Regions from separate parts of the Rhodococcus sp. Eu-32 genome, predicted to be linked through region 3. Evidence: riboswitches for the same ligand, from Rfam matches in the RefSeq annotation. Region 3 holds a riboswitch; each other region holds the start of a gene.

Region 1 (4,694 bases), on a different contig from region 3:
GCTTCACCAAGGTACGCGGCGCCGACGGGATTGCCTACGCGGTTGTTCGTCCTGGCCGTCTCGACGAGTCCGGTGTACACGGGCAGACCCGCGGCGATCTCCATCAGCACCGTGCGCGCGTCGTCGTCGGAGTCGCCGAGACCGTTGGATGCCCGAATCAGCTCGGCCCCCGCGTCGCCGATCGCCCGTGTGTAGCGGTCGCGGGTCTCCTGCGGTTCGAGACCTCCTGCGAGAAAGGCGGTCGACGCGGCCGCGTCGGCGACCGACAAAGCGCCGTACAGGTTCTGGGCCGAATTGGCGAGAGGCTCGGTGCGGACGAGCAAAGTGTCGAGAGTGCGCGCGCGATCGGAGACGGTGACCGACGTGACGAGGCCGGTGGCGACGAAAGCCACGATCAGCACGACGCCGAACGCGATCATGCGCACGGGCGTCGAACGCACCAGCCGCTGCAGGTCCCGCCGCGGATCGCTGCTCGCGGCCGAGGCTGCAGTCGTGGGAGGTACGGCAGCAGAGGGTGTAGTGCCGACCACAGTCACAGAGTCGAGCATATAAGCAGCAGTGAGCGCGCGTACTCGGACCGTGAACACACTGCATGTCGGTTCACCTAAGGTGTGTCGTATGCGCGGCGACGGCGACGGGTGGGTTGTAGGCGAGAACGGCACGCGGCACTGGGGCAGGCACGGCGCCGCGGGTTTGTTGTTGCGCGCTCCTGCTGCCGACGGGACGCCGACCGTGCTGCTGCAACACCGCGCGCTGTGGTCGCACCAGGGCGGAACATGGGCGTTGCCGGGCGGAGCACGCGACAGTCACGAGACCACCGTGCACGCCGCGGTCCGCGAAGCGGAGGAAGAAGCGGCGATCGCAGCCGATTTCGTGCACGTGCGCGGTGAGAAGGTCACCGCACGCGCCGACAGCGGATGGACGTACACGACCGTCGTCGCAGATGCCCCGGGTCAGCTCGAGACGACGCCGAACGGTGAAAGTACCGAACTGCGTTGGGTTCCCGAGGACATGGTCGATCGGCTGCCGCTACACCCCGGCTTCGAGATCGCCTGGCCGACGCTCCGTACGACGCCGCTCCGCATCCTGCTCGACACGGCCAACGTACTCGGCTCGCGCCCGAACGGCTGGTGGCGCGACCGCAGCGGCGCCACCGGCGAGCTGCTGACGTCGCTCGCCGACGCCGTGCCGAGGACCGTCGAACTACCGGGCGGCGACTTCGGCTGGTTGACGCGCATCGACGCCGTCCTCGAAGGCGAGGCGCGTAACGCGGCGTTCGACGACGCCCGCGTCCCCGTCATTCATGCGCCGGGTAGCGGCGACGACGAACTCGCCCGCCGGGCCGAGGCGGCCGACAGCCTGACCGCGCTCGTCACCGCCGACCGGGGTCTTCGACAACGCGTGCCCACGTCGGTGCACGTGCTGGCCCCGTCGACGGTGCTGGCGTGGTTGGGATCAGCGTCGTAGCTTCGACGCCAGTTCTCGCGCCGCGGCCTGGGGATCCCGTGCCTGAGTGATGGCCCGAACGACGACGATTCGCTCGCAGCCCGCCTCGAGGACTTCGTCGACGTTGGTCGCGTCGACTCCGCCGATCGCGAACCACGGACGCGCCGGAGCCGATTCGGCGGTACTGCGCACGAGTTCGAGGCCAGCCGCGGAACGGTTCGGCTTCGTCGGCGTCGCCCACACGGGGCCCGTCGCGAAGTAGTCGACGCCGTCCTCGATCGCGGCCAGGGAAGCCTGGTTGCGATTCTGCGTCGACCGGCCGATGACGACGTCGGGACCGAGGATCTCGCGCGCGTAGTGCACCGGCAGGTCGCCCTGGCCGAGATGCAGGACATCGGCGCCCGACGCCAACGCGAGGTCGGCGCGGTCGTTCACGGCCAGAAGCGCGCCGTGACGCTTGGTGGCGGCGGACAGAATCGCCAGCGCGGCGAGTTCGTCCTTCGCTTCGAGCGGACCGAACTCGCGCTCGCCCGCCGAGTTCTTGTCGCGAAGCTGAATGATGTCGACGCCACCCGACAAGGCCGCTTCCGCGAACTGGGCGAGATCGCCCTTCTCGCGCCTGGCGTCGGTGCACAGGTAGAGGCGAGCCGATGCCAAACGCTCGCGCGCCGTCTGGTTCTGGGGACTCTCGTAGGGATGCACTCTGCAAACGGTAGTCTGTCGGGAGTACGTAGATACACGGGAGTCCTGGGGTTCGCAGGGCTGAGAGTGGACACGCCGGTCCTTACCGTCAATACCTGAACCGGATCATGCCGGCGCAGGGAGTGAGGTGGAACAGAATGTCCAAGTCCCTGGCAGTCGTCGGCGGCGGTGTCATCGGCCTGGCCGTGGCGGTCCGCGCGGCACGCGACGGCTGGTCGGTGCGCCTGTACGACCCGGCCGTCGGAACCGGAGCGTCCTGGGTCGCGGGCGGCATGCTCGCGCCGCTGTCCGAAGGGTGGCCAGGCGAACACGACCTGCTCGAGCTCGGGGCGCACTCGCTGGCGCGGTGGCCGGAGTTCGCGCGTTCACTCCCGGGCGACGTCTTCTCGTCGACGGGATCGCTGACCGTCGCGCTCGACGCCGCCGATGCCGCAGACCTGCGGACCATCGCCGAATTCGTCGGGGAGCAGGGACATCGGCTCGACGTGTTGAGCCGCGCCCAGGTGCGCGAGCTGGACCCGTCGCTGGCGCAGAACATTCGCCTCGGGCTGCTCGCACCCACCGAACTCGCCGTCGACAATCGGTTGCTCGTCGCGGCGCTGCAGAAGGCTGCAACAGCGGTCGAGTTCGTCGCCGAAGCCGTCACCGACATGGACGCGCTGGACGCCGATCAGATCGTCGTCGCGGCGGGAGACAGGACGGCATCGCTGCTTCCCGACGTGCCCGTCCGTGCGGTGAAAGGCGAGATCCTGCGCTTGCGTCGCAGGTCGAGTGCCGTCGAAGCTCCGAGCAGGACCATCCGCGGCAGCGTCCACGGACGGCCGATCTACCTCGTCCCGCGCGGCGACGGCCTGGTCGTCGGCGCCACCCAGTACGAATCCGGACGCGACACCCAGGTCACCGTCGCGGGCGTACGCGACCTCATCGCCGACGCCGAACGCCTCATGCCCAGCATCGGCGAATACGAACTGTACGAAGCCGCAGCCGGACTACGACCGATGAGTCCCGACGGTCTTCCCGTCATCGGCCGGATCTCCGAGCGCGTCATCGTCGCATCGGGCCACGGCCGCAACGGAATTCTGCTGACCCCCATCACCGCAGACGCCGTCGCCGCACTACTCGCAGGCGACGCACTCCCCGAAGCGAAGGCTGCAGATCCAGCCCGATTCGAGATAGGTAGGAAACAATGATCACCGTCAACGGGCAGGACCACGAGCTGACCGAGCAGCTGACCATGACGCAGTTGCTGACGCGACTGTCCATGCCGGAGAAGGGCATCGCCGTCGCGGTCGACGGCGTCGTGCTGCCGAAGAGCCGATGGGACGCCACAACCGTCGAAAAGGGTTGCAACATCGAGGTTCTGACGGCGGTGCAGGGTGGCTGAGTCACTGAAGATTGCCGACAAGGCGTTCGATTCCCGCCTCATCATGGGCACGGGTGGGGCCGCGAATCTGACGGTGCTGGAGGAGGCCCTCGTCGCCTCCGGGACCGAACTGACCACGGTCGCGATGCGACGCGTCGACGCCGCCGGAGGCACCGGTGTGCTGGATCTGTTGCGCAAGCTCGACATCGCGCCGCTGCCCAACACGGCCGGATGCCGCGGTGCGGCGGAGGCGGTGCTGACGGCGCAGCTCGGCCGGGAAGCGCTCGACACCGACTGGGTGAAGCTCGAAGTGATCGCCGACGAGCGCACCCTGCTGCCCGACGCGATCGAATTGGTCAAGGCCGCAGAACAACTGGTCGACGACGGATTCAACGTGCTCCCGTACACGACCGACGATCCGGTGCTGGCGCGCAGGCTGGAGGACGTCGGATGCGTCGCCGTCATGCCGCTGGGTGCGCCGATCGGAACCGGCCTCGGCATCTCGAACCCGCACAACATCGAGATGATCGTCGACGCGGCAGGGGTGCCGGTAATTCTCGACGCGGGCATCGGTACCGCGAGCGACGCGGCGCTGGCAATGGAATTGGGTTGCGACGCAGTCCTCCTCGCGACGGCAGTCACACGCGCGAAAGATCCGGCGCTCATGGCGTCGGCGATGAAGCACGCTGTCGCAGCGGGATTTCAGGCCCGTCGGGCCGGGCGGATCCCGAAGCGATTCTGGGCGCAGGCGAGTTCGCCGATGTGAGTCCTACGTGCGTGCGAATGTATAGCCCGCTATACATTCGCACGCACGTAGGAGCCGCCATCATCCGAAAGGATGACCCACATCGCGACCCCAGACCGATGCGCGGTCAGGCCCGCATGAGGGACAGTGGTCCGCATGATCGAAGTAACGGGACTGACCAAGCAGTACGGTGCCACCAAAGCGGTCGACGATCTGACCTTCACGGTGAAGCCGGGCATCGTGACAGGCTTTCTCGGCCCCAACGGGGCTGGCAAGTCGACGACCATGCGGATGATCCTCGGGTTGGACCGTCCGACCAGCGGCACGGCCCTCATCGAGGGCAAGCCCTACAACCAACTCACGCAGCCACTGCGTACCGTCGGAGCACTTCTCGACGCCAAGTGGGTGCACCCCAATCGTTCGGCCCGCGCGCATCTC
Region 2 (4,694 bases), on a different contig from region 3:
ACCGTCGGCGATGCACGCTCCGCGCTGGAACACGGCGTCGACGGTATCGTCGTGTCGAACCATGGCGGACGCCAGATCGACGGTGCACGTGCATCGTTGGACGCACTACCCGAGATCGTCGACGCAGTGGGCGATCGACTGACGGTGCTGTTCGACTCCGGTGTACGCACCGGCGCCGACATGGCTAAGGCGCTGGCGCTCGGCGCCGATGCAGTCCTTCTCGGCAGGCCGTTCCTGTACGGTCTGGCGCTCGCGGGCCAAGCAGGCGTCGAACATGTACTACGTTGTATCCTTGCGGAATTCGATCTCGTCACCAGTCTGTCCGGCCACGCCGGTGCGTCGGAGCTCGGCCGTGAGTCGGTGATCCGAGCGTGACCGCTCCGGCGTGGGTCCAGCACGCGATCTGGTGGCAGGTGTATCCGCTCGGCTTCGTCGGTGCGCCCGTTCGGAATTGGGACGGATCGTCGTCGGCGGACGAACACAAGCTGCGTGGCATCGTCGAATGGCTCGATTACGCAGTCGAACTCGGAGCGTCGGGAATCGCCCTGGGGCCCATCTTCGCGTCGGAGGGACACGGATACGAGACGGTCGATCATTTCCGCGTCGACGAACGACTCGGCACCGGCGAGGACGTCGACGCGCTGATCGAGGCCGCACACGACCGCGGAATGCGGGTATTGCTCGATGGTGTATTCAATCATGTGGGACAACGTTTTCCACGATTTCAGGAGACGCTGGCCGGTGACGCGAAGGCCGCGTCCTGGTTTCACCTCGACTCCTCCGGTCGGCACCGCAACTTCGAGGGCCACGACGAACTGGTGACGCTGAACCACGACAACGAGGACGTCCGGCAGTACGTGGTCGACGTCATGTCGCACTGGCTGAGTCGCGGCGCCGACGGCTGGCGTCTGGATGCGGCCTACGCCGTTCCGACGTCGTTCTGGGCATCGGTCGTACCCCGTGTGCGCCAGTCCTTTCCGGATGCCTACTTCCTGGGTGAGGTCATTCACGGTGACTACGGCCGCATCGCAGCGGACAGCGCACTCGACTCGGTGACACAGTACGAGCTGTGGAAGGCGATCTGGAGCGCGATCTCCGAGAAGAACTTCTTCGAGCTGTCCCATGCGCTGGGCCGACACAACGAGTGGCTCGACGCGTTCGTTCCCGCCACGTTCGTCGGTAACCACGACGTCAATCGCATCGCCAGCACCATCACGGACGAACGGCACCTCGCGCACGCCCTCGTCGTCCTGTTCACCGTCGCGGGGACGCCGACTATCTACTACGGCGACGAGCAGGGTTTTCGCGGCACCAAGGAGGAACGCGTCGGCGGGGACGACGAGGTTCGCCCCGAATTCCCGTCGCACAAGGATGATCTCGCCCCGTACGGGTGGCCGATCTTCCATCTGCATCAGGAATTGATCGGCCTGCGCAGGCGACACTCGTGGCTGCACACGGCACGGACGGAGGTCGTCGAGCTGACCAACACCGCACTGGCGTACCGCGCGTCAGCGGGCGAGGAACGGATCCACGTTGTCCTCAATCTCGGCGACGACAGCGTCGAGTGCCGGTTGAGCGGACCCGTGTTGGCCGGCCAGGCTGCGGTGCAGGGCGGACACGTCACCGTGCCACCGCACGGATGGGTGGTTCTCGGCTGAATCGGGCTGTATATCGTTTTCTAGTGATCAAGCTAGAAAGAGATATACAGGCCGATACGGCTACACTCGGCAATCGACACGGGGTGCCGCTGCACGGCGGCTGAGAACACACCCGTCGAACCTGATCTGGCCAGCACCAGCGTAGGGATGTCTATGTCTGAGCTGTGCCTATGAGCGAGAGGCGCATTCACATGAAATTGGACGAGCAAACAGTTCTGGTCACCGGTGCCGGCCGCGGTCTCGGGTCCGCGATCGCGCGGGCCTTCGCGGCGCACGGTGCACGTGTCGTCGTCAACTATCGACGCAGCCAGGAGGCAGCCGAGAAGCTGGCCACCGAGATCGGTGGCGTTGCGGTACAGGCGGACGTCACCGATGCGGACCAGGTGGATGCGCTGTTCGCCACGGCCGAGAAGCACTTCGGCACGCCGATCACGACGGTCGTCAACAATGCGCTCGCCGACTTCTCGTTCGATGGTGACGCGCGCAGCAAGGCCGATTCGATCGAGTGGGAACAGTTCGATTCTCAATTCCGTGGGGCCGTGAAGGGTGCATTGACGACGACGCAGCGCGCGATCCCGGGCATGCGCGCCGCAGGCTTCGGCCGGATCGTGAACGTCGGCACCAACTTGTTCCAGAACCCGGTGGTCCCGTACCACGACTACACGGCATCGAAAGCTGCGCTGCTGTCTCTGACACGCACTCTCGCAACCGATCTCGGCCCTGATGGCATCACGGTCAACATGGTCTCCGGCGGGCTCCTGCGCACGACGGACGCCAGCGCCGCGACACCCGACGAAGTGTTCGACCTCATCGCCTCGTCGACCCCACTGCAGCGTGTCGTCACGCCCGAAGAATTCGCCGACGCGTTGCTGTTCTTCGCGTCCCCGTGGTCACGCTCGGTCACCGGGCAGAACCTCGTCGTCGACGGCGGTCTCGTCAAGGACTGAATCATGCTGCATTTGAACGCCTTTTTGTTCGGTTGCGGTCACCACACCGCTGCCTGGCGTCACCCGAATTCGCGGGTCGAAGACCTCGGTGACATCGCGTACTACGAGGAACTGGCGCAGATCGCCGAACGCGGCAAGCTCGACGCAGTCTTCTTCGCCGACGGCCATTCGGTACGCGACCCCGCAGGCGCCGGAACCTGGTTCCTGGAACCGATCACGGCTCTGTCGGCCATGGCGCGGGCGACGACGCACATCGGACTCGTGACGACGGTGTCGACGACGTTCTACACTCCGTTTCACGCCGCCAGGATGCTGGCGTCGCTGGATCACATCAGTGGCGGCCGAGCCGGATGGAATGTCGTCACCTCGATGTTCGACGCCGAAGCACGGAACCACGGTTTCGACGACATCCCCGGCAGGAACGAGCGTTACGCACGAGCCGAGGAGTTCGTCGACGTCGCACTGGCATTGTGGGACACGTGGGACGCCGACGCGCTCGTTCTCGACCGCGCCGGAATGTATGCGGATCCAGCGAAGGTGCATCGGATCGACCATGACGGCAAGCATTTTCGCGCCGACGGTCCGCTGACGGTTCCACGATCGCCGCAAGGTAGGCCGGTGCTGTTCCAGGCGGGCGCGTCGGGGCAGGGTCGTGATCTCGCGGCTCGATACGCCGAGGCCATTTATGCGGTGGCGTACGATATCTCGTCCGGATCGAGGTACTACGCCGACGTCAAACAGCGGATCGCGGAGGCGGGCAGGGACGCGTCGGCGGTCGGGATCATGCCGGGGCTCGTCACGTACGTGGGATCGACGATGGGCGAGGCGAAAGCGAAGAAAGCAGAACTGGACGCGCTACTCCCCGTCGAGCAGTCGCTGCGTCAGTTGAGCATGTTCGTCGAACAGGATTGCACTACTTGGGAACTCGACGCACCCGTACCGTCACTGCCGCCGCTCGAGGAGTTCACCGGTCCGCACGGTAGGTACGACACGATCCTGCGCATCGTCGAGAAGGATGCGCCGACGGTCCGCGAACTACTCGGCACCCTCGCGGCGGGCGGTGGACATGCGACGATGATCGGTACGCCCGAGTCCATCGCCGACGAGATCGAGGCCTGGGTGCAGGCAGGCGCGGCCGACGGCTTCAACCTGATGCCGCCGCTCTATCCGCATGGCCTCACCGAGTTCGTCGACCACGTCGTTCCGATCCTGCAGGCGCGCGGCGTTTTTCGTCGCGACTATGCCGGGTCCACGTTGCGGGAGAACCTGCGCTGACGCACGGGTGGCGAAGCCGCAAAACTCTTCGTCAACTTCGCGATCTCCGACGCATGGGAGATGGGTGACCAATGCCCGGCGCGAATTTCGTTGCGCGTCAGGTTCTTCACCCACTTCTCGGTGTCGTCGTAGTGGAACGGCCGAACTGCGACGTCCTCGGTGTTCACGATCAACTGCACGGGCACGTCGATGTGACGCTGCCTCGGCTGGGTCAACCGGGGGACGATGTTGGCGCGGTAGCGGTTCGTGCCGTTCACCGCGTCGGACCACAGCGTCGAATTCTGGGTCACCAGTGCGGGATCGACGTTCGAGAACTCCTGCAGGAACGCGGGCCATCCCTTCGCGAACTGTCGCTTGATGCGGAACGTCGACAGCCCCGGAATGTGGAACGTGACCGTGTACCACGAGGCGCGGGTCTGTGCGAGCACCTGCTTGATGCCTGTCCACGTCGGCTTTCGCAGTCGGGACCGCGACCACTGGGCAAGATGATCGAGGTTGGGCCCCGACACCGACGTGTACGACGCGATGCGGTCTGCCGCGCGAGGCTCGCCTGCCGCCTCCCATACTTCGACGGCCCCCCAGTCGTGCGCGAGCACGTGGACCGGTCGATCGGGGCTGACGGCGTCGATCACCGCGTAGAAGTCGCTCGCCAGGTTGCTCAGGCGATATGCGGACTGCTCCTCGGGGACCGTGCTCTCCCCTGCGCCGCGGGTGTCGTAACTGATGACGCGGAACTCGTCGGCCAGTAGCGGAACGATGTGACTCCACAGGTCGTGGGTATCCGGCCAGCCGTGCACCAGGACGATCGGTTCGC
Region 3 (4,694 bases):
GCGCCGGCATATTCGGCGAAGATCGCACCGACGACCGCATACGTGATGCCGATACGCAGTGCTGTGAAGAACCGGGGCATCGCCGACGGCAGTCGCACGTACCGGAACTGCTGCCACCGACTCGCGCCCATACTGGCCAGCAGTGAGCGAGCGTCGCGGTCGGTGGCGGCGAAGCCTTCGATCAAACCGATGGCCATCGGGAAGAACGTTGCCAGCGCGATGACGAGTATCTTCGGGAGCAGTCCGAATCCGAACCAGATGATGAGCAGCGGCGCGATGGCGATGATCGGCAACGTCTGCGATACCACGAACAGCGGGACGACGGCCCGGCGCAGCCACGGCGAGAAGTCGACGGCCACAGCCAGAACCCAGGCCACGACGAGCGACACCGCGAATCCGACGATCGTGACCTGCAGCGTGGCCGCGGCGTTCGTGGCGATCGCGTCGCGATGTGCCCAGCCCTGCGTCACGATGCGTGTCGGCGACGGCAGCACCTGCGGCCTGATGCCGGAGACCGAGACGTAGATCTGCCATGCGGCGACCAGCACGACGACGATCGTCGCCGACGGCAGCGCCCACCGAACGAGCGTCAGGACCCGTCGGGCACGGGGTGACGACGACTCGGCTGTGCTACTGATCGGCGAGGTAGTCATCGGTGAAGTACGTCGACCAGTCGGGTTCGGACGTCAGCGGCGCGCCGGACTCGTCGACGAGAACACCGTTGTCGTAGAGGAACTTCGAGTAGGCCGCCCACTTCTCGAGGTTCTGCGTACCCACGGTTCCCGACGCGTCCTTCATGTAACTGTCGGCGAGCATCTGCTGGCTCTCGAACACGAGGTCCTCGTCGGTGAACGCGCCGGGGTTGGCGTCGATGACGTCCTGTGCGGCGCGGTGCGGATCGTCGGCTGCGAGTTGGTAGCCGCGCTGCAACGCCTGGACGAACTTTCTCGCCTCGTCGGGGTTGTCGGCCAGCCAGTTCTCGTTGCCGCTGATGGTGATCGCGTACGCGTCGGGAAATCCGTAGTCGGTGTAGTCGAAGTATTTCATCGGCGTGCCGCTGTGCTCGGCCTCGATGCCTTCCCACGCGAAGTAGGACACGGTGAAGTCGGCGGTGCCGGAGTAGACGGCTTCGTAGGCGGATGTGCCGAGCACGACCGTCTCGTAGTCGCCCGCGCCGCCGTCGTTCCGCACGACCTGCCTCAGCGTCGCCTGCTCGCCGGTGTCACCGAAGCCCGCGTACGTCTTTCCGTCCAACGCCTTCGGGCTCGGGATGTCGTCGCGATCGGCCTTGACTCCGATGCCCGTCGCCCAGTGCTGCAGCGGTGCGAGCACCGAGACGATCTGTGCACCTGCTGCTTTCGCGAATGCCGTCGAACTCTGCGTGCTGATACCGAATTCGGCGTTGCCCGAATCGACGAGCGTGTCGGGCGAGGTGTTGTTGTAGGGCAGCACCTCGACGTCGAGACCGGCGTCGGCGAAGTAGCCTTCCTGCAGCGCAACGTACAGTCCGGTGTGGTTGGTGTTCGGTGTCCAGTCGAGTGCGAATCGGATCGTGTCGGAATCGTTCGACTGTGCGCACGCGGTGAGTCCCGCGATCGACACGGCCGACACGGCGAGTGCAAGAAGCTTTTTCACAACGCCACCGCCGATCGCGAGTGCGACCACGGCGTCGGATGCAAGGCTGTGTCCCAGAACGACAGCTCGTATCGAGTGGCGATCACGAACGCGTCGACCATCGCCTCGCGCTGTGCCTCGGTCGCTCCATCGGCCGCCTCGTCGACGAGGGTTCTTGCGGCGGAGACGATGTCGCGGAACTCGTCGGAATCGTACGTCGACACCCATCGGGCGTACGGGTGCTCGGGATCCCGTGCCAGCACGTCCTGTGCTGCACCCGCCAACCGCGCCGCCACATCGGCGTAGATCCAGAAGCACGGCAGAATTGCTGCGGCCGCGACCGGATACGGCTCGGTGGCTGCAGTGGCGATCAGGTAGGAGGTGTAGCCGAGGCACGTCGGTGAATGCTCGACGCGCGCGTCCGACGGAGGGAGCGCACTGCCGGACAACAGTTGTTCGTGCAGAGATGCCTCGTCGACAGCGCTGGCCGCCGATGTCGCCCAGAACGCGGCCGTGGTCGCGTCGGGCGCCCGCGATGCGAGAATGGCCAGCGCCTTGGTGTATCCGGCCAGGTAGAGCCGGTCCTGCTCGATGTAGAAGCGGAACGCGTCGAGCGGCAACGTTCCGTGTCCGAGCTGCTCGAGGAACTCGAGCCCGTCGATAGCGGTGCGCAACGAGCCCGTTGCGTCCCACATGCGGTCCGTGTGGCGGACCGAATCCGCCGAGTGCACAGGCGTAACCATCGCCTTGACATCCCTTCGTCAGCATTAACTGCATCAGGTTCGACGGGTGTGATCTCAGCATCCTCAGGTAGGACGCACCCCGTGTCAGAACAACGCCGACCATAGCACCATCCGCCGACCGGGCGATCGAAGGACTGCAACGGGCTGCAACCCTGTCGCTTGTGGGTCAGGTCACATAGACATGTGTTCATCGAATCAACCGGTGAGGAGTGAACCGATGCGCGCTGCCGTCTACTACGGTCCGAACAAGGTGGAGATCGCCGATGTGCCCGAGCCGTCGCCCCGTGAAGGTGAGGTGAAGGTTCGAGTCGGGTTCAACGGCATCTGCGGTACCGACCTGCACGAGTACTATGCCGGTCCGATCTTCGTTCCTACCGAACCGCACCCGCTGACGCATCAGCAGCTGCCGCTTGTGCTCGGGCACGAGTTCTCCGGAACGGTGACAGAAGTGGGCGCCGGAGTCAGAGATGCGAAGATCGGTGACCGCGTCGCCATCGAACCGCTCTACCGGTGCGGCCACTGCGGTCCGTGCAAAGCCGGCAACTACAACATCTGTCAGCACATCGGATTCCACGGACTGATGTCCGACGGCGGGATGGCCGAATACACGGTGGTGCCGTCGAACATGATTCACCAGCTGCCCGACAATGTTTCGCTCGAACTGGGCGCGCTCGTGGAGCCGATGTCCGTCGCATTCCATGCCGCAACGCTCGGCGACCCGAAGCCCGACGACACCGCGATGGTGTTCGGTGCAGGGCCGATCGGTATCGGACTGTGGTTTGCGTTGCGCGGCAAAGGACTCGACGACGTGTACGTGGTCGAGCCGTCGCCGACGCGTCGCGCATCGATCGAAGCGCTCGGCGCGAAGACGCTCGATCCCACGACACTCGACGTGCCTGAGTTCATCGCCGACACCACGGACGGTCGCGGCGCCGACGCGATCTACGACGCAGCCGGTGTGCAACCGGCCGTCGAGACGGCATTGAGTTGCATCGGTGCGCGTAAGCCGCTGGTCAGCGTCGCGATCTACGAAAAGCCCTTGACCACAACGCTTCAGAAGCTCGTCATGAACGAATCTCGCATCCAAGGTTCGCTCTGCTACACCTCGGCCGACTACGACGCCGTCATCGATCTGATGGCACGCGGGCAGTACGACACGACCGGATGGGTGGACAAGATCGCGCTCGACGGCGTGGTCGAGGACGGTTTCGAGGCACTGCACGCGGGTAACAAGATGAAGGTTCTGGTAACTCCAGCCGAAGGAGAGAAATGACAGTCGCACTCGTCACCGGAGCCGGTCAGGGAATCGGCCGCGGCATCGCACTTCGCCTCGCCCGCGACGGGCACGACATCGCGCTCGTCGACGTGGCATCGGACAAGATCGACGCCGTCGCGCAGGAGGTTCGTGACATCGGGCGTCATGCAACGACTTTCGTCACCGACGTGACCGATCGCGATCAGGTGTTCGCGGCGGTCGATCATGCGCACGAGGAACTCGGCGGATTCGACGTCATCGTCAACAACGCGGGTATCGCGCAGGTCGCGCCGCTCGACGACGTTCGCCCCGAGGACACGAAGAACATCTTCGCCGTCAACGTCGACGGTGTTCTGTGGGGAATTCAGGCCGCTGCAGCGAAATTCAGGACGCTGAAGCAGAAGGGCAAGATCGTCAACGCGTCGTCGATCGCCGGACACGACGGATTCGCGATGCTGGGCGTCTACAGCGCAACGAAATTCGCGGTGCGCGCGCTGACCCAGGCCGCGGCGAAGGAATACGCGTCGGACGGGATCACCGTCAATGCCTATTGCCCCGGCGTCGTCGGCACCGACATGTGGGTGACCATCGACAAGCGTTTCGCCGAGCTGACCGGTGCGAAAGAAGGTGAGACCTACGACAAGTTCGTCGGCGGCATCGCGCTCGGACGCGCGCAGACGCCCGACGACGTCGCGGCATTCGTGTCCTACCTGGCGGGCCCGGATTCAGACTACATGACCGGGCAGGCACCGCTGATCGACGGCGGTCTCGTCTATCGATGAGGTGTGCATTCGACGGCCCTGGCTTTACATCGGTTTGTGAGCTGGCGCACAATTGCCGGTGATGACACAGTCGACAGGCCCCGAACCTGCGCTGGCGGCCGGCGAGGATCCGCGCCGCTACGCGCAGATTCTCAGTGCGGTGTACGACGCGACCATGACCGGCGGCAAGTCGCCCGCGCGCCCGCGGGAAGTCATCGGTGATTCCTGGCGGCGGCTACGGACACTCGGTATCGACCCCGAGAAGGTCAGTGTGCAGTCGCCGCAGATCGACACGTCCGATCTCGAGCTGAGCCGTCGGGA

The links. A riboswitch is a leader RNA that binds a small molecule or an ion and turns the genes downstream of it on or off. The one in region 3 is predicted to bind thiamine pyrophosphate.
Region 1: another riboswitch for thiamine pyrophosphate. It lies ahead of thiO (glycine oxidase ThiO); the one in region 3 lies ahead of tenA (thiaminase II).
Region 2: another riboswitch for thiamine pyrophosphate. It lies ahead of DK926_RS07775 (3-oxoacyl-ACP reductase); the one in region 3 lies ahead of tenA (thiaminase II).

The regions. Positions count from the first base shown of each region.
Region 1 covers NZ_QGNK01000001.1:176,326-181,019, forward strand. Annotated here, with positions in the region: gene DK926_RS00870 (hypothetical protein) at 1-530, opposite strand, end outside; gene DK926_RS00875 (NUDIX domain-containing protein) at 619-1,467, shown strand; gene thiE (thiamine phosphate synthase) at 1,456-2,148, opposite strand; TPP riboswitch at 2,175-2,287, shown strand; gene thiO (glycine oxidase ThiO) at 2,286-3,338, shown strand; gene thiS (sulfur carrier protein ThiS) at 3,335-3,532, shown strand; gene DK926_RS00895 (thiazole synthase) at 3,525-4,277, shown strand; gene DK926_RS00900 (ATP-binding cassette domain-containing protein) at 4,413-4,694, shown strand, end outside.
Region 2 covers NZ_QGNK01000005.1:31,787-36,480, reverse strand. Annotated here, with positions in the region: gene DK926_RS07785 (alpha-hydroxy-acid oxidizing protein) at 1-375, shown strand, start outside; gene DK926_RS07780 (alpha-amylase family glycosyl hydrolase) at 372-1,658, shown strand; TPP riboswitch at 1,728-1,823, shown strand; gene DK926_RS07775 (3-oxoacyl-ACP reductase) at 1,850-2,605, shown strand; gene DK926_RS07770 (LLM class flavin-dependent oxidoreductase) at 2,609-3,880, shown strand; gene DK926_RS07765 (alpha/beta fold hydrolase) at 3,844-4,694, opposite strand, start outside.
Region 3 covers NZ_QGNK01000019.1:4,474-9,167, forward strand. Annotated here, with positions in the region: gene DK926_RS20435 (ABC transporter permease) at 1-653, opposite strand, end outside; gene DK926_RS20440 (ABC transporter substrate-binding protein) at 631-1,611, opposite strand; gene tenA (thiaminase II) at 1,632-2,357, opposite strand; TPP riboswitch at 2,351-2,449, opposite strand; gene DK926_RS20450 (2,3-butanediol dehydrogenase) at 2,575-3,630, shown strand; gene DK926_RS20455 (acetoin reductase) at 3,627-4,394, shown strand; gene DK926_RS20460 (GAF domain-containing protein) at 4,456-4,694, shown strand, end outside.